One region of the Faecalibacterium sp. OF03-6AC genome, then DNA from elsewhere that is predicted to be linked to it. Evidence: predicted binding sites of a transcription regulator. Region 1 holds the regulator's gene; the other holds the start of a gene.
The links. Region 1 encodes Rex, which represses fermentation and respiration genes when NADH is low (regulators of the CRP and FNR family bind a similar motif). Its sites were predicted from a motif close to ATTGTTAANNNNTTAACAAT; they were not measured.

Region 1 (15,092 bases):
CCCACGATGTCCAGCGCCGGGATCAGTGCTTCGTCCACCACTTCCAGCGGCTGCTTTTCGGCCAGCAGTGCCTTGGTCTGGGCGGCAGCATCACCCTTCAGGCCCTTTTCCACCGCCTTCATCAGCGGAGCGTAAGGGCCGGTAAGCTCTGCGCTTTCACCGGATGCGGATGCCGAAGCCGCGGGCACCGTCTGCGCGGCCTGCTTGAGGGCCACCGAGGCGGGCACCCGGTCGGCATAGCGCTCAATGTATTTGGTGCTCTGCGGGTCGCGGTTGGTCAGCACATTGTAAGCGTACACTGCCGCCATCATCTCCTCGCTGGAAGGGTTCATAATGGCGAGGTCAAGGCCCGCATACATGGCCATGGTGAGGAAGGTGGTGTTCAGGTACGAGCGGCAGGGCAGGCCAAAGCTGATGTTGGACACGCCCAGAATGGTGCGCACGCCCAGCTCTTTTTTGCAGGCTTCCAGCGCCTGCACGGTGGCCAGAACGTCCTTCTGCTGGGCGCTGGCGGTCAGGGTCAGGCAGTCGATGTAGATGTCCTCCCGCGGGATGCCGACGGCAAGAGCCGCTTCGGTGATGCGGCGGGCAATGGCTGCGCGGTCCTCGGCGGCAGGCAGGATGCCCCGCTCATCGATGGCAAGGCCCACGATGGCCGCGCCGTACTTTTTGCACAGGGGCAGGATCGCGTCCAGCTTTTCCTGCTCGCCGTTGGTAGAGTTGACGATGGGCTTGCCGTTGTACACGCGCAGACCGTTTTCCAGTGCCTGCACATTGGAGGAATCCAGCTGCAGCGGCAGGCTGGTGACGCTCTGCAGGGCCTTGACCACCTTGGGCATCAGGGCAGGCTCGTCCACGCCGGGTGCGCCCACGTTCACGTCCAGCACCTGAGCACCGGCTTCCACCTGACTGACCGCCTGCTCCAGAACGTAGTTCATATCCTCTTCCCGCAGTGCCTGCTGGAAGCGCTTTTTGCCCGTGGGGTTGATGCGCTCACCCACCACCGTGATGCCGTCCACGTTGACGAAATCCACCGGCGTACACAGCACCGAGGGCATTTTGTGGGCCGGACGGCCGGGTACGCAGCCTGCAAAGGTGCTGTTGAGCAGCTTGATGAACTCCGGCGTGGTGCCGCAGCAGCCGCCCGCCGCAAACAGGTGCAGTTCCCGGTAGGGCTTCATTTCCATGGCGAAGAGCTGCGGGGTGATATCGTAGCCGCTGCCGTCGGCCCGGGGCAGGCCCGCATTGGGCTTGACGAACACCGGAAAGTCGCCGGGCACAGCCTCTGCCAGACGCTTTGCCATGGGGAAGATCTCCTTGGGGCCCAGTGAGCAGTTGATGCCCACCGCGTTGGCACCCAGGCCACGGGCGGTCACGCCGAAGCTTTCCACCGTGCAGCCGGTAAAGGTGCGCCCGCCGGCTTCAAAGCTCATGCTGGCTAAGATAGGCAGGCCGCTGTTTTCCTTTGCTGCCAGCAGAGCGGCTTTCAGCTCGTACAGATCGGTAAAGGTCTCAAAGAAAATGAGGTCGGCCCCGGCGGCAGCGCCTGCCCGGACGATGCGCGCATACTCGCTCACCGCATCCTCAAAGGCCAGCGTTCCGCTGGGTTCCAGCAGTTCTCCCAGCGGGCCGACATCCAGCGCGGTCAGGGCACCGTAGGGCGCACAGGCGCGCTTGCAGTTGGCGATGCCCGCCGCAATGATCTCTTCCAGACTGTAGGCGCTGCCCGCCAGCTTGTGGGCCGATGCGCCAAAGGTATTGGCGTTGACGATGCGGCTGCCCGCAGCGGCATACTTGGCATGGATGCTCTCGATCAGCTCCGGGTTCGTGATGTTCAGCTCCTCCGGCTTTGCACCCAGCTTCAGGCCCGAAGCCTGCAGCATGGTGCCCATGCCGCCGTCCAGCAGGACGGTATTGCTCTGTTTGAAAAGTTCACTCGCTTGCACAGGTCTTTCCCCTCTTTCTATACTCACACCGGGTGCGCAGCACACAGTGGCCGCACCCGGCCAGTTTTCCCTTTACCGGGTGGCTGCTCAGACCCAGAACGGCCGTCACGCTCTTGCGCGGGGTCATCAGGTTGGTATCGGTCACACACAGGCCCGCCCGGCGCACCGTATCCAGCGCGTTTGCCACCAGCGGCTGTACTGCAATATCCCAGTCACCGTAGCCGGGCGAAAACCGCCCGGTCAAATACTTTCCCTCTTTTGCGGCCCACTGGCGCAGCTCTGCTTCGGCTGCGTCTGCGGCCTGCTCGGCCAGCGCGCTGCCCAGTGCGTCGGACGCAACGCCCGCCGCGATATCTCCCACACCGGCACGGCGGATCTGTGCATCCACGCCGGGGCCAAGGGTCACAGCCAGCAGCACCGCCTGCGGGCAGTTTTCCAGATGCTTCATCACATCCCCACCCCGCAGGATGCCTGCTTCGGCAAGGGCAGCCGTGTCCGCTTCCAGCCAGACCGCCCGGGGCGTTGCCGCCGCCAGCAGCGGCATGGCGCATGTTTCCAACAGGGTCATGGTGCGGTCGTCCGGTTCCCCTCTGGCCCCGAAATACCGCGCTGCCTGTGCTGTATCGATCGCCGCCGGTTTTGCCAGCACCAGCGGCTGCGGTGCACCGATCATTCGCCGCACCTCCTTGCTTTTTTGAAATAAAGTGGTCTTAAGTATACCGCACCTGTTGGATTTTATCAATCCCGCAGAGCGGCGGATAAAAGAAAACTCCCTCAGTCACAGCTCACGCCGTGCCAGCTCCCTCAAGGAGGGAGCTGGCTGTGAAGCAGACTGGGGGAGTTCGTTCTTTATTTGATGCAGCTGGAGCAGGGCGTATAGCCTGCTTCCACGGCTTCCTGATAGCTGGAGAACAGGACCTGATTCTTCTCTGCCGGCAGGTTCGGGCAGGTAGGCAGATGGAACTTTTTGCTGTTCACATTGCCGATGTACGCCTGCTGGGCTGTGCTGGATGCCGCCGGGTCGGTGGGGTTCAGCGCGGGATCTGCCGCAAAGTGCTCGGTGCCCACGGTGTAGTTCTGGCCGTCACTGCCAATGGTGATGGTGCCCTGCAGGTCGGTGCGGTACACATGCACCCCGGCATCCCGCAGGATGCTCAGCGTTTCCTCGTGCGGGTGGCCGTACTTGTTGTTCACGCCGCAGGAGATGATGCCCATTTCCGGCAGCACCGCGTTCAGGAAGAGGTAGCTGGTGGATGTGCTGGAACCGTGGTGGCCCACCTGCAGCACATCGGCTCTGAGGTTCGCGCCGCTGTTCACAAGGTCGGTCTCCGCAGTCTTTTCCATGTCGCCAGTCAGCAGGAAGCTGGTGGAGCCGTAGTCGATGCGCAGCACAATGGAAGTATCGTTGGTGTCGCTGTACTGTGCCACCGGGCCAAGCATGGTCACGGTAGCGCCGCCCAGCGGCCACATCGTGCCCACGGCGGGCACCTCTACCTGCAGGCCCTGCTGTTGGGTGTACTTGACAAAATCCTGAAAGCACTTGGTGGAGGCATCGGCCACCGGGCTGTACACATGGTACGCCGGGAAGTAGGCCAGTGCGGCAGCCAAGCCGCCTACATGATCCTCATGCGCGTGGGAGCAGAACACATATTCCAGCTGTTCCACCCCCTGACTCTGCAGGTAAGAGACGATGAGACTGCCGTCGTCCACATTGCCGCCGTCGTAGAGCATGAACTGTCCGTCGCATTCCACCAGCACACTCAGCGCCTGACCCACATCGATGAAATGCACCTCCAAGGGTGCGTCCACTGTATCCACAGCCGCCGCAGCAGAAGCGGACGGGTTCGGCACCACATCGGCGCTTCCGCCCGGGACGGGCGGCAGCCCGCTGCAGCCCGCAAGGCTCAGCACCAGTGCGGCGGCAGCGGCCAGCGCAGCAAGGCGCTGCCACAGGCCTTTCTTAGGCGGGCTTACTTTTTCTTTTTTCCAGTTTTCCACGTTGTGTTCTCTTTCTGTTGATCGTTTTTGGGCTTGCGTGCGGGTGCCGAATGGGGCGCAAAGCGTGCACCGGGGCTGGGTGCACGGCCTGTCGGTGCAGCGGCACGGCTCTGGCCGTGGGCAGACTTGCCGTTATGGCCCTTCTGGTTCGGGCGCACCGTATAGGTGCCGTCATTGTGGATCGTCACATCGGCGGCTTCGGCCCGGCGGGCAGAGCGCTGCACGGCGCGGCGGCCTGCGGCGGGCACCAGCAGGGGGATCAGGTCCTCCCGGTGGGTCATCTTCAGCGCCTTGACCACCTTCTCGGCGTTGCGAGGCTCGTAGTATTGCAGCAGCGCCCGCTGCAGTGCCTTGCCCTCAGGGGTCTTTTCCACGAACACCGGCTTCAGGGTGTAGGGGTCAAGGCCGGTGTAGAACATGCAGGTGCTCACAGTACCGGGGGTGGGGTAAAAATCCTGCACCTGTTCCGGGCGCATGTGGTTTTTATAAAGATATTCTGCCAGATAGACCGCATCCTTTAGGGTGCTGCCCGGGTGACTGGACATCAGATAGGGCACCAGATACTGCTTTTTGCCGGCCTTTTTGCTCAGCTCATAGAATTTATCCTTGAACTTGTTGAAGGTCTCGATGGGCGGCTTGCCCATGTAGGCCAGCGTGTTGGGGGCACAGTGCTCCGGAGCCACCTTCAGCTGGCCGGACACATGGTACTCTACCAGTTCCTTGAAGAAGGTGTCGTCCGGGTCGGCCATCAGGTAGTCGAACCGGATACCGCTGCGGATGAACACCTTTTTCACGCCCGGCAGCTCCCGCACCCGGCGCAGGATCTTCAGATAGTCGCTGTGGTCCACGATCATGTGGGAGCAGGTGGTGGGGGCAAGACAGTGCTTGCCGCCGGTGCACATGCCCCGCAGCATCTGCTCCCGGCAGGAGGGAAAGCGGAAGTTTGCGGTGGGGCCGCCCACATCGTGGATGTAGCCCTTGAAATCCGGCTCGTGGGTCATGCGCTCGGCTTCCGCCACGATGCTGTCTGCGCTGCGGCTGGTGACACGCCGCCCCTGATGCAGCTGGATGGCGCAGAAGTTGCAGCCGCCAAAGCAGCCGCGGTTCTGGATGATGGAGAACTGCACCTCCCGGATGGCGGGCACGCCGCCCATGCTCTCGTAGATGGGGTGGTAACGGCGGGTGTAGGGCAGGGCGTAGACCTTATCCAGCTCCCCGCGCACCAGCGGCTTTGCGGGGATGTTCTGCACCAGATACTTTTCGCTCTGCTTCTGCACGATGATCTGGCCGCTGACCACATCCTGATTGTCCATCTGGATGCGGCAGGCCTTGGCATACGCCGTCTTATCCGATGCCACCTTTTTAAAGCCTGCGCACTCCACGTAGCGCTCGGGCAGATGGTCGAAGTCGGTCATGTAACAGGTGCCGTCCACGTCCGTGATGCTCTCCACCGGTTCCCCGGCGGCAAGGCGGCGGGCGATCTCCACGGTCTGGTGCTCGCCCATGCCAAAGCTGATGATGTCCGCGCCGGAATCCTCGGCGATGCTGGGCAGCACGGTGTCCAGCCAGTAGTCATAGTGGGCAAAGCGGCGCAGAGAAGCTTCCAGACCACCTAAGATCACCGGCAGGTCGGGATAGGCCTGCTTGGCAAGGCGGGTGTACACGGTGGCGCTGCGGTCCGGGCGTGCGCCGCCCTTGCCGCCGGGGGAGTATTCGTCCTCGGCGCGGGGGATCTTTGCCACGGAATAGTGGCTGACCATGCTGTCCACGTTGCCGCCGCCGATGAAGAAGCCGTACTTCGGCTTGCCGAACCGCTTGAAGTCCTCGCAGTCGGTGTAGCGGGGCTGGGCCAGCACGCCGATCTTATAGCCCTCGGCTTCCAGCAGACGGCTGATGATGGCAGTGCCAAAGCTGGGGTGGTCCACATAGGCATCGCCGCCCACCACCACAAAGTCCAGCTGCTCCCACCCGCGGGCCTCCATATCGGCCCGGCTGATGGGAAGAAATTCGGTGTAGATCTTTGGGGAAGAGTTGTCCATAATACTCCTTATCTTTATGTTTCATCCGGTTGGTTCATCTGCATTTCCAGCCACTGCTGGCGGCTGATAAGCACAGCGCGGGGCTTGGCACCCTCGTAGGGTCCGATGATGCCTTTTTGTTCCATCTCGTCCATGATACGGGCCGCGCGGGCGTAGCCCAGCTTGCAGCGGCGCTGCAGCAGGCTGGTGGAGGCCTGACCGGCATCGATGACCACCTCCACGGCCTGCTTGAACATCGGGTCGGTATCGGGATCCTCGTCCGCATCCGCGCCGCCGCTGCCCTTCTTGCCGTCCTGAATGGCGTGCTTTTCCATGGCTTCGATCATGGCTTCGTCATACTGCACGGTGCCGCTCTGCTTGATGAAGTCCAGCACACGGCTGATCTCCTCATCCCGCACGAAAGTGCCCTGAATACGGGTAGGCTTGGGCGCACCCACCGGCATGAACAGCATATCGCCCATGCCCAGCAGTTTTTCGGCACCGGAGCCGTCCAGAATAGTGCGGCTGTCCACCTGACTGGACACTGCAAATGCGATGCGGCTGGGGATGTTGGCCTTGATCAGGCCGGTGATCACGTCCACGCTGGGGCGCTGGGTGGCTACGATCAGGTGCATACCGGCGGCGCGGGCCTTCTGGGCGATGCGGCAGATGGAGTCCTCCACATCTTTGCCCACCACCATCATCAGATCGGCCAGCTCGTCGATGATAATGGCGATGTAGGGCATTTTTTCCAGATCCGGCCGTTCTGCGGCCAGCTTGTTGAAGGACTTGATGTCGCGCACATTGTTCTCCGCAAACAGGCGGTAGCGGCGCTCCATCTCCTGCACGGCACTGCCAAGGGCACCTGCGGCCTTTTTCGGCTCGGTGACCACCGGCATCAGCAGGTGGGGAATGCCGTTGTACTCGGCCAGCTCCACCACCTTGGGGTCGATCAGCAGCAGCTTCACGTCCTCCGGGCTTGAGCGGAACAGCAGGCTCATGATGATGCTGTTCACGCACACGGATTTGCCGCTGCCGGTGCTGCCTGCAATGAGCAGATGGGGCATCTTGCACAGGTCTGCCACCTGTGCCACACCGGCAATGTCCTTGCCAAGCGCAATGCCCAGAGGTGAGGTCATGCGCAAAAAGCTCTGGCTCTCGAACACGCTGCGGATATACACCGGGGTCTTTTTGTGGTTGGGCACCTCAATGCCCACGGCAGGCTTGCCGGGGATGGGCGCTTCCATACGCACATCTGCCACGGCAAGGTTCAGAGCGATATCGTCTGCCAGCGAGGTGATGCGGCTGATCTTGACACCCGCCATGGGCTGCACCTCGTACCGGGTGACGGAGGGGCCCCGGGAGATATCCAGCACACGGGTGCGCACGCCAAAGCTTTCCAGCGTATCCACCAGCTTCTGGGCGTTGGCTTTCAGCTCTTCCTGCGCGCCGGGGTCGGTCTCGTCCTGCGATTTTTCAAACAGCTCAATGGGCGGATACTGGTAAGTATCCACCGGTTCGGTCTCGTCCACAGGGGCCGCTGCCGCGGCCTGCTCGGAAGCGGCAGGCTTTTCCATTGCCGCTGCCACCAGCGTACTGATATCCTTTTCCTCCACCGGTTCGCTGGTAATGCTGATCCAGCCGTCCTCGTCGGGTGTGCCGCGCATGGCAACGGCGTTTTCGGCGCTCACCCTGGCGGGTGCCGCCGGGACTGCGGGCTGGATGGGCACGGCGGGCATCTCCGGCGTGACAGCCGCTGCCGGGCTTTCCGGCTGGGCCGTCGGCATTGCCGGGGTCATGACCGGAGTCTCAAAGCTTTCCGCTGCCGCAGGCTGCACCGGCTGTGCAGCCTTTGCAAAGAAATCGGATGCATCGGTCTCCACTGCGTCCTGTACGATGGGCTGCGGGGCAGGTCTGGGGGCCGGGCGCAGCGGGTTCTGCCCAAAGGTGCCGCCCGGGCCCACGATGAGCGGCTCGATGGGTTCGCTGCCGCCCTCCTTCACCTCAGTGTGGTCGGGGCCAAGGTCTACGTCAAAGGAAGCCCGGGGCCGGGATACCCGTACCTGCACCGGCGTGATGGCCGGGGCGGCAGGCTCCGGCTGGGCAAGCGGCTGGCCGGAAGTATCTGCGGGTGGCCCCGGCTCCTCCGCCTCCATCTCTTCGGTCACCTTGTGGCCCCAGTGGCGGATGCCGTTCAGCCAGTCCGGCACACCGATGCGGAAAGCCGGAGTTTCCATCTCCTCTTCGGCATCTTCCTCATCCCGGTATTCATCTTCTGCTTCGTCGTAGTCTTCCTCAGCCTCGGCTTCTGCCGCGCGGGCAGCGGCACGTTCAGCGCGGCGGGCTGCGCTCTGCTGCGCCATGGCCGCACCCTTTGCGTGCACGCCGCCAAACGCAGCGCACAGCCACTGCCACACCTCTGCCGGGGTCAGATCAAAAATGTACAGGCTGACACACAGTGCCAGCACGATCATGATAAGGGTTGCCGCGGGCCGTCCGCACAGCAGCAGCAGGCTGCCGCCCAGCAGTGCGCCCAACGCACCGCCGCCGATCCATGCATTCACACCGTTTGCGTAGCAGGCAGCCGTCATCTGAAATGCTGACATGCCCTGCGGCTGGATATCAGAAAAAACGATCACCGTGCCGCAGGCAAACACCAGCCCAAGAATCAGCTTGAAGATCTTGGGCAGAAGGTCTTCGCCCCGGGTATACTGCACAGCAAGGCAGCACACTGCCGCGCCCAGCACAAAGCTGCCGCAGCCAAAAAGTCCGAACAGCACATCGTGCAGGGCCTTCCATGCCGAATCTCCCTCCACAAAGGCCAGCACCACCAGCAAAAGGCCTGCAAACAGGGTGCCAAGCCCCGCCGGAAGCCGCTGCTCGGCCCGCTTTTTGCGCGATGCTGCGCGCCGTGTTGTCGTTTTACGTTTTTTTGTTGCCATGTTTCTTTGTTCCCCGCGTTTGTAGTAGACACACTATTTGATTTTATTATTGTACCACGCAGGGAAGAAAATGGCAAACCTATTGTTGTACAAAATCGGCCTTCATTTGCGTTCGATCTCTTTATACAGCCACGCCAGCGCATCCGAAAGCCCGCCCAGCTCGTCGATGAGCTTTTCCTTCACGGCCCGGCGTCCATCCAGCACGGTGCCCATGTCCATCACCAGCTCGCCGGTGTGGAGCATCAAGTCGGTGTAGCGTTTTTCGGTCATGCCGCTGTGGGCCGCTACGAAGCCGGTGATGCGCTGCTGCATCTGCTCAAAGCTGCGCATGGTCTGCGGCACCCCCAGAATGACACCGGAATGCCGCACCGGGTGCACGGTCATGGTGGCTGTGGGCACGATGAAGCTGCGTCGGGCGCTGACGGCAAGCGGGATGCCGATGGAGTGCCCACCGCCCAGCACAAGCGTTGCACTGGGTTTGGACACGCTGGCGATCAGCTCCGCCAGCGCAAGGCCTGCTTCCACATCACCACCTACCGTGTTCAGCAGCACCAACAGGCCCTCGATGCGAGGGTTCTCCTGCGCGGCCACCAGTTGTGGGATCACATGCTCATACTTCGTGGTCTTCTGGCCCTGCGGCGCTTCCGAATGGCCTTCGATCTGGCCGATGACGGTCAGGCAGTGGATCACATGCTCCCCGCGGGCCAGCGTGACCGTGCCCAGATCTTCGATCTCTTCCTTTTCCAGCCGACGCTCGTCGGTCAGCTGCGTTTCATCGTTCATATGCTTTCCTCCTGCGTTTTCTGTCAGCATTCCCCAGCCTGTGCCGGGCTATGCAGACCCGCTGCAGCAAAAAAGCGGTAACATTTCATAAATTTTTTTTGAGAATGATTTGACATTCTCCATCGGTGCAGTATACTTTAAATAATTGATTGTAATATCTGCAATATGGACCCGTAAACGGATCGGGGTTTCTCTGCGCCGCATCTGTAAAGCAGGCAGCTGCGGCAAGTACTGCGATAGAGCGAAAGGAGAAAGTATTCTATGAACACCCCTGCAAAGGCTTCACTTCCCGTTATCAAGCGTCTTCCCAAATATTACCGCTATCTGCGCTCTCTGCAGGTGGACGGCATCAACAGCATTTCTTCCCGCGAGCTGGCTGCTCAGATGGGCACCACCGCTTCGCAGGTACGGCAGGACTTCAACTGCATCGGCGATGTGAATGGCCGGCAGGGCATCGGCTACTCGGTGGAAAACCTGCTCTCCATTCTGGAAGGCCTGCTGTTCGGCAACGGTGACCGCCTGCCCACCATCCTGATCGGCTGCGGCCGTCTGGGCAAGGCAGTGAGCCGCTTTATCACCACCGATACCAACGGCTACCGCCTGATCGCCGCCTTTGATGTGGCACAGAGCGAGGTAGGCAAGGAGATCAGCGGCATCCAGATCCGCCATATCGACGAGCTGGAGTCTTTCTGTGCCGAGCATCACCCCAAGGTCGCAGTGCTCTGTGTGCCCCGCGATGGTGCGGAACAGGTCAGCGGCCGTCTGGTGGATCTGGGCATCGAGGGCTTCTGGAACTTCTCCCACTATGACCTCTCTGTGCCGTATCCCGATGTGGTGGTGGAGAACGTCCATCTGGGCGACAGCCTGATGAGCCTTGGCTACCGCCTGCGCAATCAGGACTGAAGATACCTGTTATAAGGAACAAGAGTAATAAAAGGACCCTCTCAGGCTTTGACTGAGAGGGTTCTGCTGCAAGGAGAGTTTTTCAAATGGCAAAACTGTATTTCCGCTACGGCGCAATGAACAGCGGCAAAAGCACCGCCCTGATGCAGGTAGCCCACAACTACGAAGAACAGGGGATGCGGGTGCTGATTCTCAAGCCACAGGTGGACACCAAGGGCGGCGGTGAGCTGGTGAGCCGTCTGGGCGTGCGCCGCAAGGCTGATCTGTTGATCCCGCCGGAGACAGATGTGTTCGAGGCCGTGCGCACGGCCAACGCTGACGGTGCGCCGCTGGCCTGTGTGCTGTGCGACGAGAGCCAGTTTTTCACTGCGCAGCAGGCAGAGCAGCTGTTCATGGTCACGGTGGATTTGAACATTCCGGTGATCTGCTACGGCCTGCGGGCAGATTTTTCACTCAAAGGCTTTCCCGGCTCCACCCGCCTGCTGGAGCTGGCCCACACCATCGAGGAGATGAAGACTATCTGCACCTGCGGCCGCAAGGCCATCTGCAACTGCCGCAGGGTGAACGGCAGGTTCGTCTTTGAGGGCGAGCAGGTGGCCATCGATTTGGAAAACGATGTGCAGTACGTGAGCATGTGCCCCCAGTGCTACTTCAAGGCAAAACGCGCGTTCTACGCCGAAAAAACTGCTTCGCAGGTCGAATAAGCTTGTATACAAGACTGTTGTGTTCAACGACACGGCAGTCTTTCTTTTTTTCCCCGGCCCACAGGCGCTGTCCACGCAGCAGCGCAAAATATGTCGCTGTCGATGCTTCTTCACCCCCCAAAAGGGCGAAGAAGCACCGATTTCCACGCCTGCAGACCGGTGCCGGATGCCCGCTTCACGCGATTGATATATCAGAGTGCACATTTTTTGCACTATTGATATATCAGTTTGCAAGCCCGCATCCGGGCCATTTTAATGTGTTGCTCTGCCACAATGTATGCAACATTTCCATGTTCCGAAACCGGATGTTTACAAAATTATTGCAAAATTCGACGTTCCCCCTATGATACATCCCAGTTTTCTATGCAAAATGGCGAAATATACATGTTGCACAGTTTTTCGAGCCAAGTTTATTCATTTCAGCAAAGGCATCAATTCTCGCGTGAAAACAAGAGCAATATTTGTACGTTTTTTGTTTAGATATCTGCAATTTGCGTCTTTCTTTTTGGTTGTTGTTTTGTTATCATAATTGTATACAACGGGGTATGTGCAGAACCCCCGTTCGAGATGATGTTTTCTGTATTTAGGAGGAGAACAAAAATGAGCATGGCAATTTCTCGTCGTGATTTTATGAAGGTCACCGGCGCTGTGGGCGCTGCCGGCCTTCTGGCTGCCTGCGGCGGCAACTCTGCTGCATCCAGCTCTGCTGCTTCCACCGCTTCTTCCGCTCCCGCTGCTTCTGCAGACGAGAGCCTGGCACTGTCTGACGGCCCTGTTTCCATGACCATCAGCTGGTGGGGCGGCGACAGCCGTCACGAGGCTTACCAGAACGCCATCAAGGAGTTCCAGGCTGAGCACACCAACATCACCATCGAGCCCACCTTCGCCGCATGGTCCGGCTGGGAAGAGAAGATGGCAGCTGCCTTCATCGCTGGCAACGCACAGGATGTGTGCCAGGTGAACTGGAACTGGCTGTACAACTACTCTGCTGATGGCAGCAAGTTCGTGGATCTGAACACCGTTTCCAAGTTTCTGGATCTGACCCAGTGGGATGACGCTGCTCTGGATGCCTGCTACGTTGCAAACGCTCAGCAGTGCGTGCCTGTCTCCATGACCGGCCGTATCTTCTTCTGGAACATGACCACCTTCAACAAGGCTGGCATCACCGAAGTTCCCAAGTCTCTGGATGATCTGATGGCTGCCGGCAAGGCATTCCAGGAGAAGCTGGGCGACGATTACTACCCCATGCACCTGGGCGCATACGACCGTATGATCCTGATGGTGTTCTACCTCGAGTCCAAGTACGGCAAGGACTGGGCTGATCCCGTCACCTCTACCCTGAACTACACCGAGGACGAGATCGCTGAGGGCATCGACTTCATCAAGAGCCTGGTGGATGGCCACGTCATGATGAACCTGAAGACCTACTACTCCGCTAACTCCGATACCGCTACCCACCAGTCCAACGAGTGGATCACCGGTAAGATCGCAGGTATCTTCGAGTGGGATTCCGCTGCTTCCAAGTACTCCTCCGCTCTGGATGATGCCAACAAGGACGGCTTCACCGTTGGCGAAGAGATCAAGTTCGGCGACAACAACGGCGGCTTCTCCAAGGTCTCCATGGGTCTGGCTATCACCAAGACCAGCCAGTGCGTTGCTGAGGCTGCTACCCTGATCGACTTCCTGCTGAACAACGGCAAGGGCGCTGCCATCATGGGTTCCGAGTGCGGCATCCCCGCTTCCAAGGCTGGTCTGGCTGCTGCTCAGGAAGCCGGCGCTGTCAAGGATCTGGTTGCTGAGGCAAATGCAAAGGTCATGGCCTTCACCACCAACAAGCTGGATCCCCTGTTCGAGAACAACGACCTGAAGGCTTCCGGCACCGGCATCTATCAGGAAGTGTTCGACACCGTTGACTACGACGGCGTTTCCGGTGCAGATGTTGTTGATACCCTGCTGGACGGCATGGAGTCTGTTGGTTACACCATCGGCTAAGTTTTTCTTCAGAGTGCCGCTGTGTGCGGTGACGTACATATCATAAAAGGCACCCTTTGACCAAAACGGAGGGGCACCTGCCGCCCATACGGCAGATGCCCCTTTTTTGTCAGGAATATGTTACAAATTCTTGACAAAGCTGTATCCGGTCTGTTACCCCCCCCTTCGTCCGTCTCATGCTCCGAAATTCCTTAAAAAGGAGGATTTCCCAGATGAAAGAAAGCAATGCTCCCGCCGTCGGGCGCACCCCGTTCCAGAAGTGGCTGGACAAATATCAGGGTCTGTTTTATCTGATTCCCTGGATCATCGGCTTCGTCGTCTTTAAGGCAGTTCCCTTCGGTCAGTCGCTGTACTACAGCTTCACCGATATGAACTTCTTCAAGAGCGGCACCCAGTTCGTTGGTCTGGCCAACTACATCACGGCCTTTACCACCACCAAGATCACCAAGGCGCTGCTCATCACCTTCAAGTACGCTTTCATTACCGTGCCTCTGAAGCTGGTCTTTGCGCTGTTCATCGCATACATCCTGAACTTCAAGATTGCATGCGTCAACCTGTTCCGCACGGTGTACTACATTCCCTCCATTCTGGGCGGCTCTGTTGCAATCGCCGTTCTGTGGAAGGCTGTGTTCAGCGTGGATGGCCTGCTCAACACCGTGCTGCGCGCTGTCACCTTTGGTCTGGTGCAGGGCCCCGAGTGGCTGTCTGACCCCAGCTACGCGCTGTGGATCATCTGCTTCCTGCGCATCTGGCAGTTTGGTTCCGCCATGGTGCTGTTCCTGGCCGCTCTGAAGGGTGTGCCTGCAGACCTGTACGAAGCCGCTACCATTGATGGTGCCGGCAAGTGGCGTCAGTTCTTCTCCATCACCGTTCCGATGATCACCCCCATCATCTTCTACAATCTGGTCACTCAGATCTGCCAGGCTTTCCAGGAGTTCAATGGCCCCTACATCATCACCAACGGCGGCCCCCGTGGTTCCACCACGCTGATCTCTCTGCTGGTCTACAACTACGCATTCAAGTCCTATGACATGGGTATGGCATCCGCTCTGGCATGGATCATGTTCATCATCGTCTGCATCCTGACGATCATTGCATTCACCAGCCAGAAGAAGTGGGTCTACTACTCTGACGAAAGGTAAGGTGACCAGTATGGGAATGAAAACATCGAACAAAATTGCAACCTTCTTCAAGTATTTCGTCCTGATCCTGGTCGGCGTTATCATGATCTATCCCCTGCTGTGGATGATCAGCGCTACCTTTAAGGACAACAGCGAGATCTTTGCAGGCATCAGCCTGTGGATCAAGCACCCCACTCTGGATGGCTACCGCGGCGCACTGAACAACTTCGGCGGTTCCATCAACATCCTGCAGGCCATGCTGAACACCTACAGCTACGTCATCCCCAAGGTGATCTGCACGGTGGTCTCCGCCTGTGTGGCTGCCTACGGCTTTGGCCGCTTCGATTTCCCCGGCCGTAAGTTGATGTTCAACATCATGCTGGCCACCCTGTTCCTGCCGCAGGTCGTTCTGAACGTGCCGCAGTACCTGCTGTACAACAAGTTCGGCTGGCTGGACAGCCCCTTCTATCTGGCTATCTGGGTGCACTGCGCATTTGCGACCGAGACCTACTTCGTCTACCAGCTGGTGCAGTTCATGCGCAATGTCCCCCGTGATCTGGACGAAGCCGCTGCCATCGACGGCTGCTCCTCCTTCCAGACCCTGTACAAGGTCATCGTGCCCATGCTTGGCCCCGCTCTGGTGTCCTGCGCACTGTTCCAGTTCATGTGGAGCTGCAACGACTTC
Region 2 (15,092 bases), on a different contig from region 1:
GGAGCGGGATCAGGCCGTGGTGCAGATGAACCTGAGCGCCAAGAACTACTCTCTTGCCGCTGAACCCATGAGCAACATTTACGGTGCACTGTATTCCACCCTTGCCACCGACGACCCCAGCCAGCGCAAGAGCATGCGCTACATCGGCAGCAGCATCGGCCGCATTTTTTACCTGCTGGATAAGGCTGAGCGCTTTGAGATGGACAAGCGCAGTGGCCGCTACAACGTGTTCGTAGTCAACGACCTGCAGGGACAGGCTGCGGCGGTGGAGAATGCCCGCCGTCAGGCACTGGCTGCCGCCAACGATCTGATTCGCGTGTACAGTATGCTGGACATCAAATTGAACCGCGGCCTGCTGGATAACATCATGCTGCTTGGTCTGCACCATGCGGTGGACCCGCTGGAAGCCGGTGCTGAGCATGAAAACTGGGAGATCCCATGAAGCAAAACCATCAAAAAAGCTGGGCCATGGCTTACTGCGGCATTGTGGCGGCGCTGTGCGTCGCACTGATGCTGCTGGGAGCTGTGATCCCCATTGCCATGTTCATTGCGCCTGCAGTGGCGGGCTTTCTTGTTGCAACAGTCTGCGTGGAGTGCGGGATGCAGCTGGCTTTGACGGCCTATGCGGCAGTCAGCCTGCTGGCACTGCTGTTCGTGCCGGATAAGGAAGTAGCGCTGATCTTTGTGTTTTTGCTGGGGTATTACCCGCTGGCAAAGCCGAAGTTTGAGCGCATCCGCCCTGCGGTTCTGTGCATTGTCTGCAAGCTGCTGCTGTGCAACGGCACAGTGCTGGCCATGTACGGGCTGGTATTTCTGTTGGTGCCGGCGGGCAGCATTTCGCAGGAGCTGCGCACCACCGCGCTGGCGGTCTCGCTGGCAACGCTGGCCATGGGCAATGTTGCCTTTGTGCTGTACGACCGGGCATTGCATAACATGCTCATGATGTACCGGCTGGTCTGGCGGCCGAAACTTCATAAAACTTTGGGCTGGCGCTGAGCCAGCCTTTGTGCTATAATGGGGCATCAGAAAGGGGAGAGCGCAGCACACAGGTAACGCAAAGCGCCGGGCCACGCGGGTGACAGCCGCGAGGGTGACGAGGAGAGGAATCATCGAAAGATTCGGCGGATGTTTCTCCGGCTGAGGGCTAGACCAGCCGCAGAGAAGGGCAAAAAACGGCAGCAATACCGCAACAGATCCCTTCAAAGAAAGCCATACAAGAACATAAACTGTACTAGGAAGCTGACTGGGTATCACTGCGCCTTTTTGCGCGGGAACGGTCGGTATGGAGGTGTTTTGTATGTGCGGCATTGTTGGTTATGTCGGTAAGCGCAGTGCGCAGGACGTGCTGCTGGATGGTCTGGAAAAGCTGGAGTATCGCGGGTACGACTCCGCCGGTGTGGCGCTTGCGCTGGACGGCGGCATCCGCGTGGTAAAAAGCAAAGGACGGCTCACCGCCCTGCGGGAAAAGCTGGCGGCGCAGCAGCTGGCACAAAGCTTCTGCGGCATCGGCCACACCCGCTGGGCTACCCATGGCGAGCCCAGCGATGTGAACAGCCACCCGCATTCGACCCCGCGTGTGAGCATTGTGCACAATGGCATTATTGAAAATTACGGCCTGCTCAAGGAGCGCTTGGCCGCAAAAGGCTATACCTTCCAGAGTGAGACGGACACCGAAGTGCTGGTAAAGTTGATCGACAGCTGCTATACCGGTGACCCGCTGCGTGCACTGCAGCAGGCGCTTGCCAAGGTGCGCGGCAGCTATGCGCTGGCCGTGCTGTTCCGGGATTACCCGGACACCATTTTTGCAGTCAAGCGGGAAAGCCCGCTGATCGTCGGCTGGGGCGAGGGCGAAAACTTTGTGGCTTCGGATATTCCGGCACTGCTCAAGTATACCCGGAAATACAGCGTGCTGGAAGAAGGGGATATGGCCGTCTGCACCACAGAGGGCATCCGCTTCTACAACGAATTTGGTGAGCCGGTGGAGCGCCAGCAGCTGACGGCGGACTGGGATATGGAAGCTGCCGAAAAGGGCGGCTATCCCCACTTTATGCTCAAGGAGATCAACGAGCAGCCTGCGGCCATTATGGCCACGGTCAGCCCCCGTGTAGAGGACGGACTGCCGGTGCTGCGCATCCCGGAGCTGACCGATGAAGTGCTGCGCGGTATTGGCCGGGTGCATCTGGTGGGCTGCGGTACGGCTATGCATGCCGGTATGGTGGGCAAGTCTGCCATCGAAACGTTGGCCCGTGTGCCCGCCGAGGTGGACATTGCCAGCGAGTTCCGTTACCGGGACCCCATTCTGGAAAAGAACGATCTGGTCATCATCATCAGCCAGTCCGGCGAGACCAGCGACACGTTGGCAGCGCTCAAGCTGGCCAAGAGCCGCGGCGTGCCGGTGCTGGCCATCGTGAATGTGGTGGGCAGCTCCATTGCACGTGCCGCAGATTATGTAATGTACACCTACGCCGGGCCGGAGATCGCGGTAGCATCCACCAAGGCGTATATGGTGCAGATGTGCGTGCTGTATCTGTTTGCACTGCGGCTGGCCTATGCGTGCGGACGGCTGAGCGAGGCAGAGACCCGCCGCTTTACGGCCCAGCTGCTGCGCGCACCGGAGGTCATCAAGCCGCGCCTTGCAGATTGTGAGCAGATCAAGTACCTTGCCAGCCGCTATGTGAACACCCAGAGCTGCTTCTTCATTGGGCGCGGGTTCGACTATGCGCTCTCGCTGGAGGGCAGCCTGAAACTCAAGGAGATCAGCTATGTGCACTCGGATGCCTATGCAGCCGGTGAACTGAAACATGGTACCATCAGCCTGATCACCGATGGCGTGCCGGTGATCGCACTGGCCACCCAGAAACAGGTGTACGAAAAGACCATTTCCAATGCCAAGGAGACCCGCAGCCGCGGCGCAAGGGTGCTGCTGTTTACCACAAAGGATGCTGTGGTGCCGGAAGGCGTGGCAGATGCCGTGATCCGGCTGGATGAGTATGAGGATATCCTGATGCCGCTGCAGCTCATTGTGCCGTTACAGCTGTTCGCCTATTATATGGCTGTTCTGCGCGGCTGTGACGTGGATAAGCCGCGTAATCTGGCCAAGAGCGTGACCGTGGAGTGACGGCATAAAACGCAGCCAGAAAGCTCTGCACGAAACAGAAATAAAAAAACAGGACCCGCTCTGAATCACTGAAGTGCATTCTGTCAAGTAGAAAAAATAATATAAGGTTTTTGTTCGCCGTTTCCACAAGGAGACGGCGAATTTTTTGTGCAAAATCGGGATCAGGAAGCTCGGTTCATGGCACCGACATGAGCCTGCATCGGCATCTGCCAGCATCGGCATCTGGATGAACAGACGGTGCTGGTAACGGCGGTTGTTGCAGCAGTCAACAGTGAATAGTGATTGTTCTTTCTTGACATGAAAATACCCCCAGAGTACTCAGAGCTTTTGTTTTTTACTCTGTCTACTCTAGGGGCAGCATATCACATGGAATGCCGGGGCATTGTGATTTATAGATTATTTGTTTCGACAGGAGGTGCTTCCGATGCAGACGTTTCTACCGGAACATCGTCCTCCGGGTCACCGAAGTTGTCGTGGTAAGTCTGCAGCAGGTCGATCTCCTTGTTGCGCTTCAGGCCGTAGATGACCAGCTTTTTGATCACATCATAGATGACTGCAAACAGCGGCACACCTACGATCATGCCCACAAAGCCCCACAGACCGCCGAACAGCAGGATGGCGAACAGTACCCAGAAACTGGAAAGACCGGTGGTGTTGCCCAGGATCTTGGGGCCGATCACGTTTCCGTCCAGCTGCTGCAGCACCAGAACGAACAGGACGAACCACAGCGCCTTGATGGGGTTCTGAATGAGGATCAGCAGGGTGGCGGGCACGGCACCGATGAACGGGCCGAAGAAGGGGATCACATTGGTCACGCCGATGATCACGGAAACCAGAAGGGCACTGGGGAACTTGAAGATCAGGCAGCCGATATAGCACAGCACGCCGATGATGGCGGAATCCATGATCTTGCCGTTGATGAAGCCGCCGAACATCTTATCGGCGTATTTCACTTCTTCCTTGATCAGCTCTGCCCAGCGAGGCTTGAAGATGCTGTAGAGCACCAGCTTGGCCTGCTGCACAAAGCGCTTGCGGCTGGCCAGCATATACACGGCCACGATGATGCCGATGATCAGGTTCTTGGCCATGGTCACTACGTTCAGCACACCCACTGCGGCACCGCTGACGATGTTCTGCATGGAGGGCAGGAGCCGGGTCTTGATCAGATCATCGATATTGGTGCTGATGGTGGCATAAGCAGAGTTGAGCATGTCCATGATCTGCTGGTTGTTCTCAATGAACTCCACATGATTCGCCCACTGCACGAACTTTGCGAGGTTGCGCTGCGCAGTGTAGTACAGGGTGGTCACGCTGGTAATGAGCTGCGGAATGATCATCATGCACAAAGCGTAGATGAGGAGCAGGCCGAACAGGATGGTCAGCGCAACGGACAGCACATTGACCAGACCATGCATCTTTTCCGGGATGAACCGGCGCAGAAAGCTCTCGATGGTGTTGCACACGGGCTTGAGCAGGTAGGCGATGACGGCACCGTAGATGAATGGCATCAGAATGCCGGTCAGCGTGGAGATGGCATCGCCAAAACCATCGAAGCGGTAGATCAGGAAAAAGAAGATGATGCTCAGGGAGATCGCTCCAAATCCTGCCAACATCCCGTAGAGATAGGGCTTGATGTGCGGCTTTTTGTCCATCATGATAGACTCCATTTCAGCCGCGGACAGCAGGAATCTCCGCGGCACTTATCAGATTTTGTTGCTCCTGCGCCAGATGTGCATTTTTTCGGCTTCCTTGATCAGGTCTTCACGGAAGTCGGGATGTGCTACGCTGATCAGAGCTTCGGCCTTTTCCCAGGTGGTCAGGCCCTTCAGGTTCACGCAGCCGTACTCGGTGCACAGGTAGTGGATGTTGGCACGGGTATCGGTGATGATGCTGCCGTTTTCCAGAGTGGGACGGATGCGGCTCTCCAGCTGGCCGGTCTTCTTATTAAAGAAGGTAGAGGACAGGCAGATAAAGCTCTTGCCGCCCTTGGAAAGGTATGCGCCCAGAACGAAGTCCAGCTGACCGCCAGCACCGGAGATGTGCTTGAGGCCTGCAGTCTCGGCGTTCACCTGACCGAACAGGTCGATGTCCACAGCGTTGTTGATGGAAATAAAGTTATCCAGTGCGGAGATGCTGCGGATATCGTTGGTGTAGTCCACGGGTGCAGACATGCACTCCGGGTTATCGTTCAGGTAATCGTACATTTTCTGGGTGCCGGCACCGAAGGCGTAGACCTGACGGCCCTTGTCCAGCTGCTTGCATGCACCGGTGATCTTGCCGGCCTTGGCGATATCCACAAAGGCATCCACATACATTTCGGTGTGCACGCCCAGATCCTTCAAATCGCTCTGTGCGATCAGGCTGCCGATGGCATTGGGCATACCGCCGATGCCCAGCTGCAGGCAGGCACCGTTGGGGATCTGCGGAACGATCAGGTTGGCAACCTTCAGATCCACTTCGGTAGCAGCGCCGGGAGCGGCCATCTGGCCGATGGGCGGGTTCTCGCCTTCCACGATGCCGGTGACCTGAGAAATGTGGATGCAGTTCTCCATGCCGCCAAGGCAGCGGGGCATGTTCTTGTTGACCTCAACGATGATCTTCTTGGCTTTTTCGCACACAGCACCCAGATGAGATGCACTGGGGCCGAAGTTGAAGTAGCCATGCTCGTCCATGGGGGTCACCTGGAACACCGCCACATCCAGCGGATCCGGGCTTTCGCGGTAGTAGCGGGGCAGCTCGGAATAACGGATGGGGGAGTAGAAGGAGAAGCCCTGTGCAATGGCCTTGCGCTCAATGCCGCCCATATGCCAGCTGTTCCATGTCATGTGTGCAGCGGGATCGTCGATCTGGAAGATCGCGGGCACCCACATCAGGATGCCGCCGCGGAAGTTGACACCTTCCAGCTCAGGCAGACGCTTTGCGATCTCGGCATCCACCGCCACAGGGGTGTTCACAGCCCAGCCGTAATCCACCCAGTCACCGCTTTTGACCAGTGCGGCAGCCTGAGCGGCGGTCATTTTCTTCTGAGCATACAGTTCCGTAAAATCCATTATAAACCATCCTCTCCTATAATAAAATAAAGGAATTGTAAATTTATCATTTACTCTTCCTGCGCGAACAAATCTTTGCAGGATGTTTACCACCTGTTGACAATTTGAACACAGCTCTGACACAGGCGGACGATATCCTGATAACCAGCAGAAGGCAGCTGCCGGACAGGGCAGCAGATCTGCGCAACTTAGTTATAACATTAACAATGTGCGGAATCAATAGTTTATCGAGAAAATTTTGGCCGACTGGCAATATGGACAAAATTCGCAGAGTTTTTGAACGATTGTTTGGTGCTTAAAAACCAAAAATCTTTGCAAAAGGACTTGATAAAATTTTGACGATGTGGTTTACTTATAGCGTAGCAAGTTGCCGCGATGTGGCACAACGTTGATTGTTTAAAATTTAACGATAAAACGTACAGCTTGCACAAAATCTTGCACCCAAGACTGGAAAGTGCTATCATGGCAGAACCAAAACGCGCTTTTCACAGCGCCCAAGGAGGACACCAAACGATGGCAACAGCAGTTTATCCCGGTTCGTTCGATCCGGTCACAAAAGGGCATCTCGATATCATCAAGCGTGCGGCAAAGATCAACGATCATTTGATCGTGGCGGTGCTCAACAACAGCGCAAAGAATCCGCTGTTCACCGTGGAGGAGCGCGTGGAGCTTCTAAAAGAATGCTGCAAGGGCATCCAGAATGTTTCGGTGGAGAGCTTCGACGGCCTGACCGTGGAGTTCGCCAAGAAACGGCACGCTTCGGTGATGGTGCGGGGCCTGCGGGCGGTGACGGATTTTGAAAACGAGATCCAGCTTGCGCAGACCAATCACGCACTGATGCCCGGCATCGAGACCATGTTTCTGGCAACGAGCATCAAGTGGAGCTACCTTTCATCCACCATTGTAAAAGAGGCAGCTTACTACGGCAGCGACATCAGCAAGTTCGTCACACCCAGTGTGGAAAAAGCGGTCAACGAAAAGTATGCGCTGATCCGGCAGAAAAAAGACCCCGAGACCTAATTTGTAAAAGCGCCTACGGGCGTTTTGATAAAAATGGCTTACGAAAAGTAACACATACACAATTCAGGAGGCTATTCACATGAAAAAGATCGTTATCGCATCTGCATGCCGTACCGCTATTGGCAAGTTCGGCGGCACTCTGGCAAACGTTCCCGCAGCTGAGCTGGGCTCCATCGTCATCAAGGAAGCTCTGAACCGTGCAAACGTCGCTCCCGAGCAGGTCGACCATGTCTACATGGGCTGCGTCATTCAGGCCGGTCTGGGCCAGAACGTCGCTCGTCAGGCTGCTCTGAAGGCTGGCCTGCCCATCGAGACCCCGGCTGTCACCGTCAACGTGGTGTGCGGTTCCGGTCTGAACTGCGTCAACATGGCTGCTCAGATGATCGAGGCTGGCGATGCTGACATCGTGGTCGCAGGCGGCATGGAGAACATGGACATGGCTCCCTTCGCACTGCAGAAGGCTCGTTACGGCTACCGCATGGGCGCACCCATGGGCAAGAGCGAGATCGTGGATACCATGGTCAACGATGCTCTGTGGGATGCCTGCGGCTTCAACAAGCACATGGGCATGACCGCTGAGAATGTCTGCACCAACGAGACCTATCAGAAGAAATACGGCTACAGCCCCATCACCCGTGAGATGCTGGACGAGTTCGCATACAACAGCCAGCTGAAGGCTGACAAGGCCATCAAGGACGGCGCTTTCAAGGACGAGATCGTTCCCGTTGTGATCAAGGGCAAGAAGGGTGACACCGTGTTCGATACCGATGAAGGTCCCCGTCTGAGCGCTCCCGAAGTGCTGGCAAAGCTGAAGCCCGCTTTCACCAAGGACGGCATCGTGACCGCTGCAAACTCCTCTGCCATCAACGACGGCGCTGCTGCTCTGGTCGTCATGAGCGAGGAGAAGGCCAAGGAGCTGGGCGTGAAGCCTCTGGCTACCTGGGTCGCAGGTGCTCTGGCTGGCGTTGAGCCGGAAGTCATGGGTCTGGGCCCCATCGCTGCTACCAAGAAGGTCATGGCTAAGACCGGCATGAGCGTTGCTGACATGGATCTGGTCGAGGCAAACGAGGCCTTCGCAGCACAGTCCATCGCTGTCGGCGAGGCTCTGGGCTTCGATAAGGATAAGCTGAATGTCAACGGCGGCGCAATCGCTCTGGGCCACCCGGTCGGCGCTTCCGGCGCTCGTATCCTGGTCACCCTGCTGTATGCTATGAAGCACCGTGGTGCTCACAAGGGTCTGGCTACCCTGTGCATCGGCGGCGGCATGGGCTGCGCTACCATCGTTGAGATGGACTAAGTTCCACCTCTTGGAATCCTGACTGAATGACAGACCCGGACGGGGAAGGGAACCGGAGAGCCTTTCCTCCGTCCGGGGGCTGTTTGTGATAATTGATAAGATTTGAATTGGAGGTTTTCACAATGGCATTTGTAAAAACCGAGGTGCAGGGCGCAGTTGAGATCATCACCATCGACCGTCCCAAGGCACTGAATGCCCTGAACCCCGAAGTTCTGGCAGACCTGAAGGCAGCTTTTGAGGCTGTGGATCAGGAGACTGTCCGCTGCATCGTTCTGACCGGCGAAGGCGACAAGAGCTTCGTGGCAGGCGCAGATATCGGCTCAATGAGCACCATGACCAAGGCAGAGGGCGAGGCCTTCGGCAAGCTGGGCAATGATGTGTTCCTGATGATCGAGAGCTTCCCCATCCCCGTTATTGCAGCCGTGAACGGCTTTGCACTGGGCGGCGGCAACGAGCTGGCTATGAGCTGCGACATCCGCATCTGCTCTGACAACGCTGTGTTCGGCCAGCCGGAAGTGGGTCTGGGCATCACCCCGGGCTTCGGCGGCACCCAGCGTCTGGCACGTCTGGTCGGCATGGGTATGGCAAAGCAGCTGGTCTACTCTGCACTGAACATCAAGGCGGACGAGGCTCTGCGCATTGGTCTGGTGAACGCTGTGTATCCTCAGGCTGAACTGATGGAGAACGTGCTGAAGCTGGCCGGCAAGATCGCAAAGAATGCACCCATCGCTGTGCGCAACTGCAAGAAGGCAATCAACGGCGGCATCAGCCTGCCCATCGAGAAGGCTGTTGAGGTCGAGGAAAAGCTGTTCGGCGACTGCTTCGAGACCCACGACCAGAAGGAAGGCATGGCCTGCTTCCTGAGCCGTGAGAAGCCGAAGCCCAAGGCAGTGTTCACCAACAACTAAAATCGAAAAAGACTCCTTCCGTCATCGCTTGCACGATGCCACCTCCCTCTGAGAGGGAGACCTTGGCAAAACCGAAAGCTTTATCTCTTCGCCAGAGGCTCCCTCCTTGAGGGAGCTGTCACGGCGAAGCCGTGGCTGAAGGAGTAACCATTTGATGCAAATCAACTACATTATTGATTGATAAGGAGAGGTTTCCTATGAAGATCGGTGTTATCGGCGCTGGCACCATGGGCCAGGGCATCGCAAAGGCATTTGCACAGGTTGAGGGCAACACCGTTGCTCTGTGCGACATCAAGCAGGAGTGGGCCGAGAATGGTCTGGCAAAGATCAAGAAGGGCTACGAGAAGCTAGTTGCCAAGGGAAAGATGACGCAGGAAAAGGCAGACGCTATCGTTGCTGCCATCACCCCGGGCCTGAAGGAAGACCTGTGCGCTGACTGCGATCTGGTCGTTGAGGCTGCTTTTGAGGATATGAAGGTCAAGCAGACCACCTTCGGCGAACTGGATAAGATCTGCAAGCCCGAGTGCATCTTCGCTTCCAACACTTCTTCTCTGTCCATCACCGAGATCGGCAAGGGCGTTGGCCGTCCGCTGGTCGGCATGCACTTCTTCAACCCCGCAGACCGCATGAAGCTGATCGAGGTCATCGCAGGCTGCAACACTCCCGCTGAGACCGTTGAGAAGATCAAGGAGATCTCTGTTGCCATCGGCAAGCAGCCGGTTCAGGTCAACGAGGCTGCAGGCTTCGTTGTCAACCGTATCCTGATCCCCATGATCAACGAAGCTGCTTTCATCAAGATGGAAGGCGTTTCCGATATCGCCGGCATCGACACCGCTATGAAGCTGGGTGCCAACCACCCCATGGGTCCCCTGGAGCTGGGCGACTTCATCGGCCTGGATATCTGCTTGGCCATCATGGATGTGCTGTACAAGGAGACCGGCGACAGCAAGTACCGTGCCTGCCCGCTGATCCGTAAGATGGTCCGCGGCGGCAACCTGGGCTGCAAGAGCGGCAAGGGCTTCTACGTTTACAACGCAGACCGCACCAAGACCCCTGTTGACCAGCTGTAAATTCTGATAAACGTTTCTCCCGACCGTGGAAAAGCGGCCGGGAGGAATTTGTTTGCACCGGGCAATTCCGGTAAATGAAAAAGACCCGTTAGGAGGATATAGCGATGGATTTTACTCTGTCCAAGCAGCAGCAGATGGTACAGAAAATGTACCGCGAGTTTGCTGAGAACGAAGTCAAGCCCCTGGCAAAGAAGGTTGATGCGGAAGAGTACTTCCCCAAAGAGACCGTCGAAAAGATGGGCAAGCTCGGCATGATGGGCATTTATTTCCCGACTGAGGTCGGCGGTGCAGGCGGCGATGTGCTGTCCTACGTCATGGCAGTGGAAGAACTGAGCAAGGTCTGCGGCACCACCGGTGTCATCGTCTCTGCTCACACCAGCCTGTGTGCTGCTCCTATTTATGAAAATGGTACTCCCGAGCAGAAGGCAAAGTATCTGCCCAAGCTGTGCAGCGGTGAGTGGCTGGGTGCTTTCGGCCTGACCGAGCCGGGTGCCGGCACCGATGCACAGGGCCAGCAGACCATTGCAAAGGAAGAGGACGACTGCTGGGTGCTGAACGGCTCCAAGATCTTCATCACCAATGCAGGTTTTGCTGATGTGTTCATCGTCATTGCCGTCACCGACAATGTGCTGGACAAGAAGGGCCGTCCCACCAAGCTGTGCTCTGCTTTCATCGTGGAGCGTACCGACCCGGGCTTCTCCGTCGGTAAGGCTGAGGACAAGATGGGCATTCGCGGTTCTTCTACCTGCGAGCTGATCTTTGAGGACTGCCGCATTCCGAAGGATCGTATGCTGGGCGTGCGCGGCAAGGGCTTCCAGCTGGCTATGGCTACTCTGGACGGCGGCCGTATCGGTATCGCATCTCAGGCTCTGGGCATTGCCGAGGGCGCTCTGGAGGAGACCGTGGCTTACGTCAAGGAGCGCAAGCAGTTCGGCCGTGCCATCGCAGCTTTCCAGAACACTCAGTTCGAGCTGGCTGAGATGAAGGCCCGCGTTGAGGCTGCAAAGTATCTGGTTTACGCCGCTGCTCTGAAGAAGCAGGAGGCTATGGACGGTAAGAAGGTCCGCTACAGCGTCGAGGCTGCTCAGGCAAAGCTGATCGCAGCCCGCACCGCAAGCGATGTGACCCGCCGCTGCCTGCAGCTGTTCGGCGGTTACGGCTACACCCGTGACTATCCCATCGAGCGCATGATGCGTGATGCCAAGATCACCGAGATCTACGAGGGCACCAGCGAAGTGCAGATGATGGTCATTTCCGGCGCGCTGCTGAAGTAAGGGAGGCAAGAGTTACAATGAAAGCAATTGTTTGTGTAAAGCAGGTTCCTGATACCTCCGGCAAGGTCGCCGTTAAGGCTGACGGCACTCTGGATCGTGCTTCGATGGCTACCATCACCAACCCCGATGACCTGAACGCTCTGGAGGCTGCTCTGAAGCTGAAGGACGAGACCGGCTGCGAGGTCGTTGTTGTTACTATGGGTCCCCCGCCGGCAGAAGGCATGCTGCGTGAGCTGCTGGCCCGCGGCGCTGATAAGGCTGTTCTGGTCTCCGGCCGTGAGTTCGGCGGCTCCGATACCTTTGCAACCAGCCAGATCCTGGCTGCTGCTGTCAACAAGATCGGCGTTGGCCCCGAGGACGTTGTGTTCTGCGGCCGTCAGGCAATCGATGGCGATACCGCACAGGTCGGCCCGCAGATCGCTGAAAAGCTGCATCTGCCTCAGGTCACCTATGTGGCAGACATCCAGAAGGATGGCAACACCCTGACTGTGAAGCGTATGCTGGAAGACGGCTACATGATGGTCAAGGTGCAGACTCCCTGCCTGCTGACCTGCATCAAGGAGCTGAACCAGCCCCGTTACATGAGCGTGAACGGCATCTTCACCTGCTACGATAAGCCGATGGAAGTGTTTGATTACAACGCACTGAAGGACGATCCGCTGATCGAGGTTGATACCATCGGTCTGAAGGGTTCTCCGACGAACGTCTTTAAGTCCTTCACTCCTCCGCAGAAGGGCGCAGGCACCATGCTGAAGGGCGACGATGTTGCTGCCCAGCTGGCTGGTATCCTGGCCAAGAAGCACCTGATCTGATGAAAGGAGCATAGGATTACAATGGCTGATTTTAACGAATACAAGGGCGTCTGGGTCTTCTGCGAGCAGCGCCAGGGCGCACTGATGTCCACTGATTTCGAGCTGGTGAGCGAGGCTCGCAAGCTGGCTGATGAGCTGGGCTGCGAGGTCACCGGCCTGCTGCTGGGCGACAACGTGGAAGGCATTGCCAAGGAACTGGGCGGCTATGGCGCTGATAAGGTCATGGTCTGCGACAGCCCCCTGCTGAAGGACTACACCACCGATGCATACGCTAAGGTCGTGTGCGACATGGTCAACGAGTATAAGCCCGAAGTCCTGCTGATCGGTGCAACCAACATCGGCCGCGATCTCGGCCCCCGCTGCGCAGCCCGCCTGCACACCGGCCTGACCGCCGATGCTACCCATCTGGATATCGACACTGCAAAGTATGTCGAATTCCTGAAGGAAAGCTCCACCATCGACCTGTCCAAGCAGAAGTTCGATTATGAGGATCGCAACCTGAAGATGACCCGTCCCGCATTCGGCGGCCATCTGATGGCTACCATCATCTGCCCCCGCTTCCGTCCGCAGATGTCCACCGTCCGCCCGGGCGTTATGAAGAAGGCTCCCTTCGATCAGGCCAAGGCTGATGCCTGCCAGATCGTGAAGCCCGCCTTCAGCCTGACCGCTGACGACGTTAAGACCGAAGTGCTGAGCGTTGAGAAGGCAGCTGAAAAGCTGGTCGATCTGATCGGCGCAGACGTGATCGTCTCTGTTGGCCGCGGCATCAGCAAGGATGTCAACAAGGGCATTGAGCTGGCTGAGCAGCTGGCTGCCGCTTTGGGCGGCGGCGTTGTGGGCGCTTCCCGTGCCGTCACCGATGCAGGCTGGATGACTGCTGACCATCAGGTTGGCCAGACCGGCAAGACCGTGCATCCCAAGATCTATGTTGCTCTGGGCATTTCCGGCGCTATCCAGCACACTGCTGGTATGCAGGACTCCGAGTGCATCATCGCTGTCAACAAGAATGAGGGCGCACCCATCTTCGGTGTTGCCGACTACGGCATTGTGGGCGACCTGTTCAAGGTCGTGCCCGAGCTGATCAAGCAGATCGAGGCAGCAAAGGCTGCTCAGTAATCGACTGACGCGAGATCTTTTTATAGCATAGCCTGAATTGTGGGAGGGCGGCTCTTCGGAGCCGCTCTTCTTTTTATATAATTTTTAAATAAGAAATACGGCACAGCACAGATGGCCCTGAAAAGGCTGCCTGTGCTGTTTTTTGTTGCAGAAAGTACAGCCAAAGGCCTGCTGCAGCCCAGAAAAGGGCTGCGGGAGGGGAGTGGAACGGAAAAAGCGCACACAAAAGTCTGTTATACTTTGAAATATGCATGTAAGCGAATAAACATACGGAAAAATGCATGAAAAACACTGCAGAAAAAGTGTAGAAAAATAAAATGCAACACGTAAAGTGTGACGAAACAATCCCGAAAACGGTGAAGTGCAACACAGGCGTAACAAATTTACGGGATCCTGGTTGAGCCTGTTGCACTTGTGAAACGCTTTTGGAACAGGGAATTTTGATTTTTTTGCATTTTTTCTCAAAAAAATCGACAGAAACCCCTTGACGATGAGATATTCTTGTGATACTCTTGTTGCACAAGAGTGACACGTTTGAAACGAAAGCGTTGCGAATATGTTGCGGCACGCATTCGCAGGAATGCAAAAAAGCTTTTATATACAAAGGCTTACGGAGGATGTCTTATGAAACTCGAGATGCGCACCCTGAAGAATATCGCAGCAGCAGCTATGACTCTGGCTGTAGTTTTTGGTGCTTCATCTCTCAAGCCCGTTACTGCAAACGCAGCTGAGGCTTCGGTTTCTGTCTCCGTCGAAGAAGAAAATTCCTACATCAACTTTCAGGACGAAGCTTATCAGAACGAGTTCCTGCGCCGCGTAAACAACGAGCGCGCAAAGGCTGGCCTGAAGCCCGTTCAGCTGGGCGACAGCAGCCACAACAATGCCGCTCAGGAGCGCGCTGAAGAGCTGGCTGTTTCTTACTCTTACGTTCGTCCCAACGGTCAGCGCGATTTCACCATCTTCGCCGAGAATGGTATCGACGATGTGTCTGTTGGTGAAAACTACATAGCTGGCGTTTCTACCCCCGATGCAGCGGTGGATCAGTGGATGAACATTGATTTCGCACGTGAGCGCATGCTGAATGCGGATGTGACCACCATGAGTGTGGGCCACTACGAAGGCGGCGTTTACAACAACTACTGGGTGCTGATCTTCTCTTACCCCGAAAACTCTTACACCAGCAACTACCGTCAGGAAGTTCTGGATCTGGTCAATGCCGAGCGTGCAAAGTACGGCCTGCAGCCCCTGGTCATGGGCGATGCAAAGCTCACCGCAGCTGCTCAGCAGCGCGCCGAAGAGATCGCAACCGTCAATTCTCACGTTCGTCCCAATGGTACCAAGTGGTACACTGTTCTCAGCGAGTACGGCGTGACGGATGCCGCTGCTGGCGAGAATGCCGCATGGGGCAGCGTTTCTCCTGAAGAAGT

Region 2: a site for Rex is predicted at 6,560-6,579, ahead of coaD (pantetheine-phosphate adenylyltransferase). Genes of this name have one in related genera too.

Annotation. Positions count from the first base shown of each region.
Region 1 is NZ_QUEN01000002.1:166,721-181,812, forward strand. It holds gene DXA66_RS02990 (homocysteine S-methyltransferase family protein) at 1-1,946, opposite strand, end outside; gene DXA66_RS02995 (methionine synthase) at 1,933-2,619, opposite strand; gene DXA66_RS03000 (ComEC/Rec2 family competence protein) at 2,796-3,944, opposite strand; gene DXA66_RS03005 (YgiQ family radical SAM protein) at 3,917-5,983, opposite strand; gene DXA66_RS03010 (DNA translocase FtsK) at 5,998-8,904, opposite strand; gene DXA66_RS03015 (ClpP family protease) at 9,007-9,717, opposite strand; gene DXA66_RS03020 (redox-sensing transcriptional repressor Rex) at 9,949-10,590, shown strand; gene DXA66_RS03025 (thymidine kinase) at 10,677-11,294, shown strand; gene DXA66_RS03030 (ABC transporter substrate-binding protein) at 11,895-13,286, shown strand; gene DXA66_RS03035 (carbohydrate ABC transporter permease) at 13,499-14,428, shown strand; gene DXA66_RS03040 (carbohydrate ABC transporter permease) at 14,439-15,092, shown strand, end outside.
Region 2 is NZ_QUEN01000005.1:126,430-141,521, reverse strand. It holds gene DXA66_RS07605 (DUF5685 family protein) at 1-442, shown strand, start outside; gene DXA66_RS07600 (hypothetical protein) at 439-996, shown strand; gene glmS (glutamine--fructose-6-phosphate transaminase (isomerizing)) at 1,298-3,118, shown strand; gene DXA66_RS07590 (AI-2E family transporter) at 3,508-4,773, opposite strand; gene DXA66_RS07585 (butyryl-CoA:acetate CoA-transferase) at 4,822-6,168, opposite strand; gene coaD (pantetheine-phosphate adenylyltransferase) at 6,682-7,188, shown strand; gene DXA66_RS07575 (acetyl-CoA C-acetyltransferase) at 7,268-8,485, shown strand; gene DXA66_RS07570 (enoyl-CoA hydratase-related protein) at 8,608-9,393, shown strand; gene DXA66_RS07565 (3-hydroxyacyl-CoA dehydrogenase family protein) at 9,591-10,463, shown strand; gene DXA66_RS07560 (acyl-CoA dehydrogenase) at 10,568-11,737, shown strand; gene acrB (acryloyl-CoA reductase electron transfer subunit gamma) at 11,755-12,549, shown strand; gene acrA (acryloyl-CoA reductase electron transfer subunit beta) at 12,571-13,665, shown strand; gene DXA66_RS07545 (CAP domain-containing protein) at 14,290-15,092, shown strand, end outside.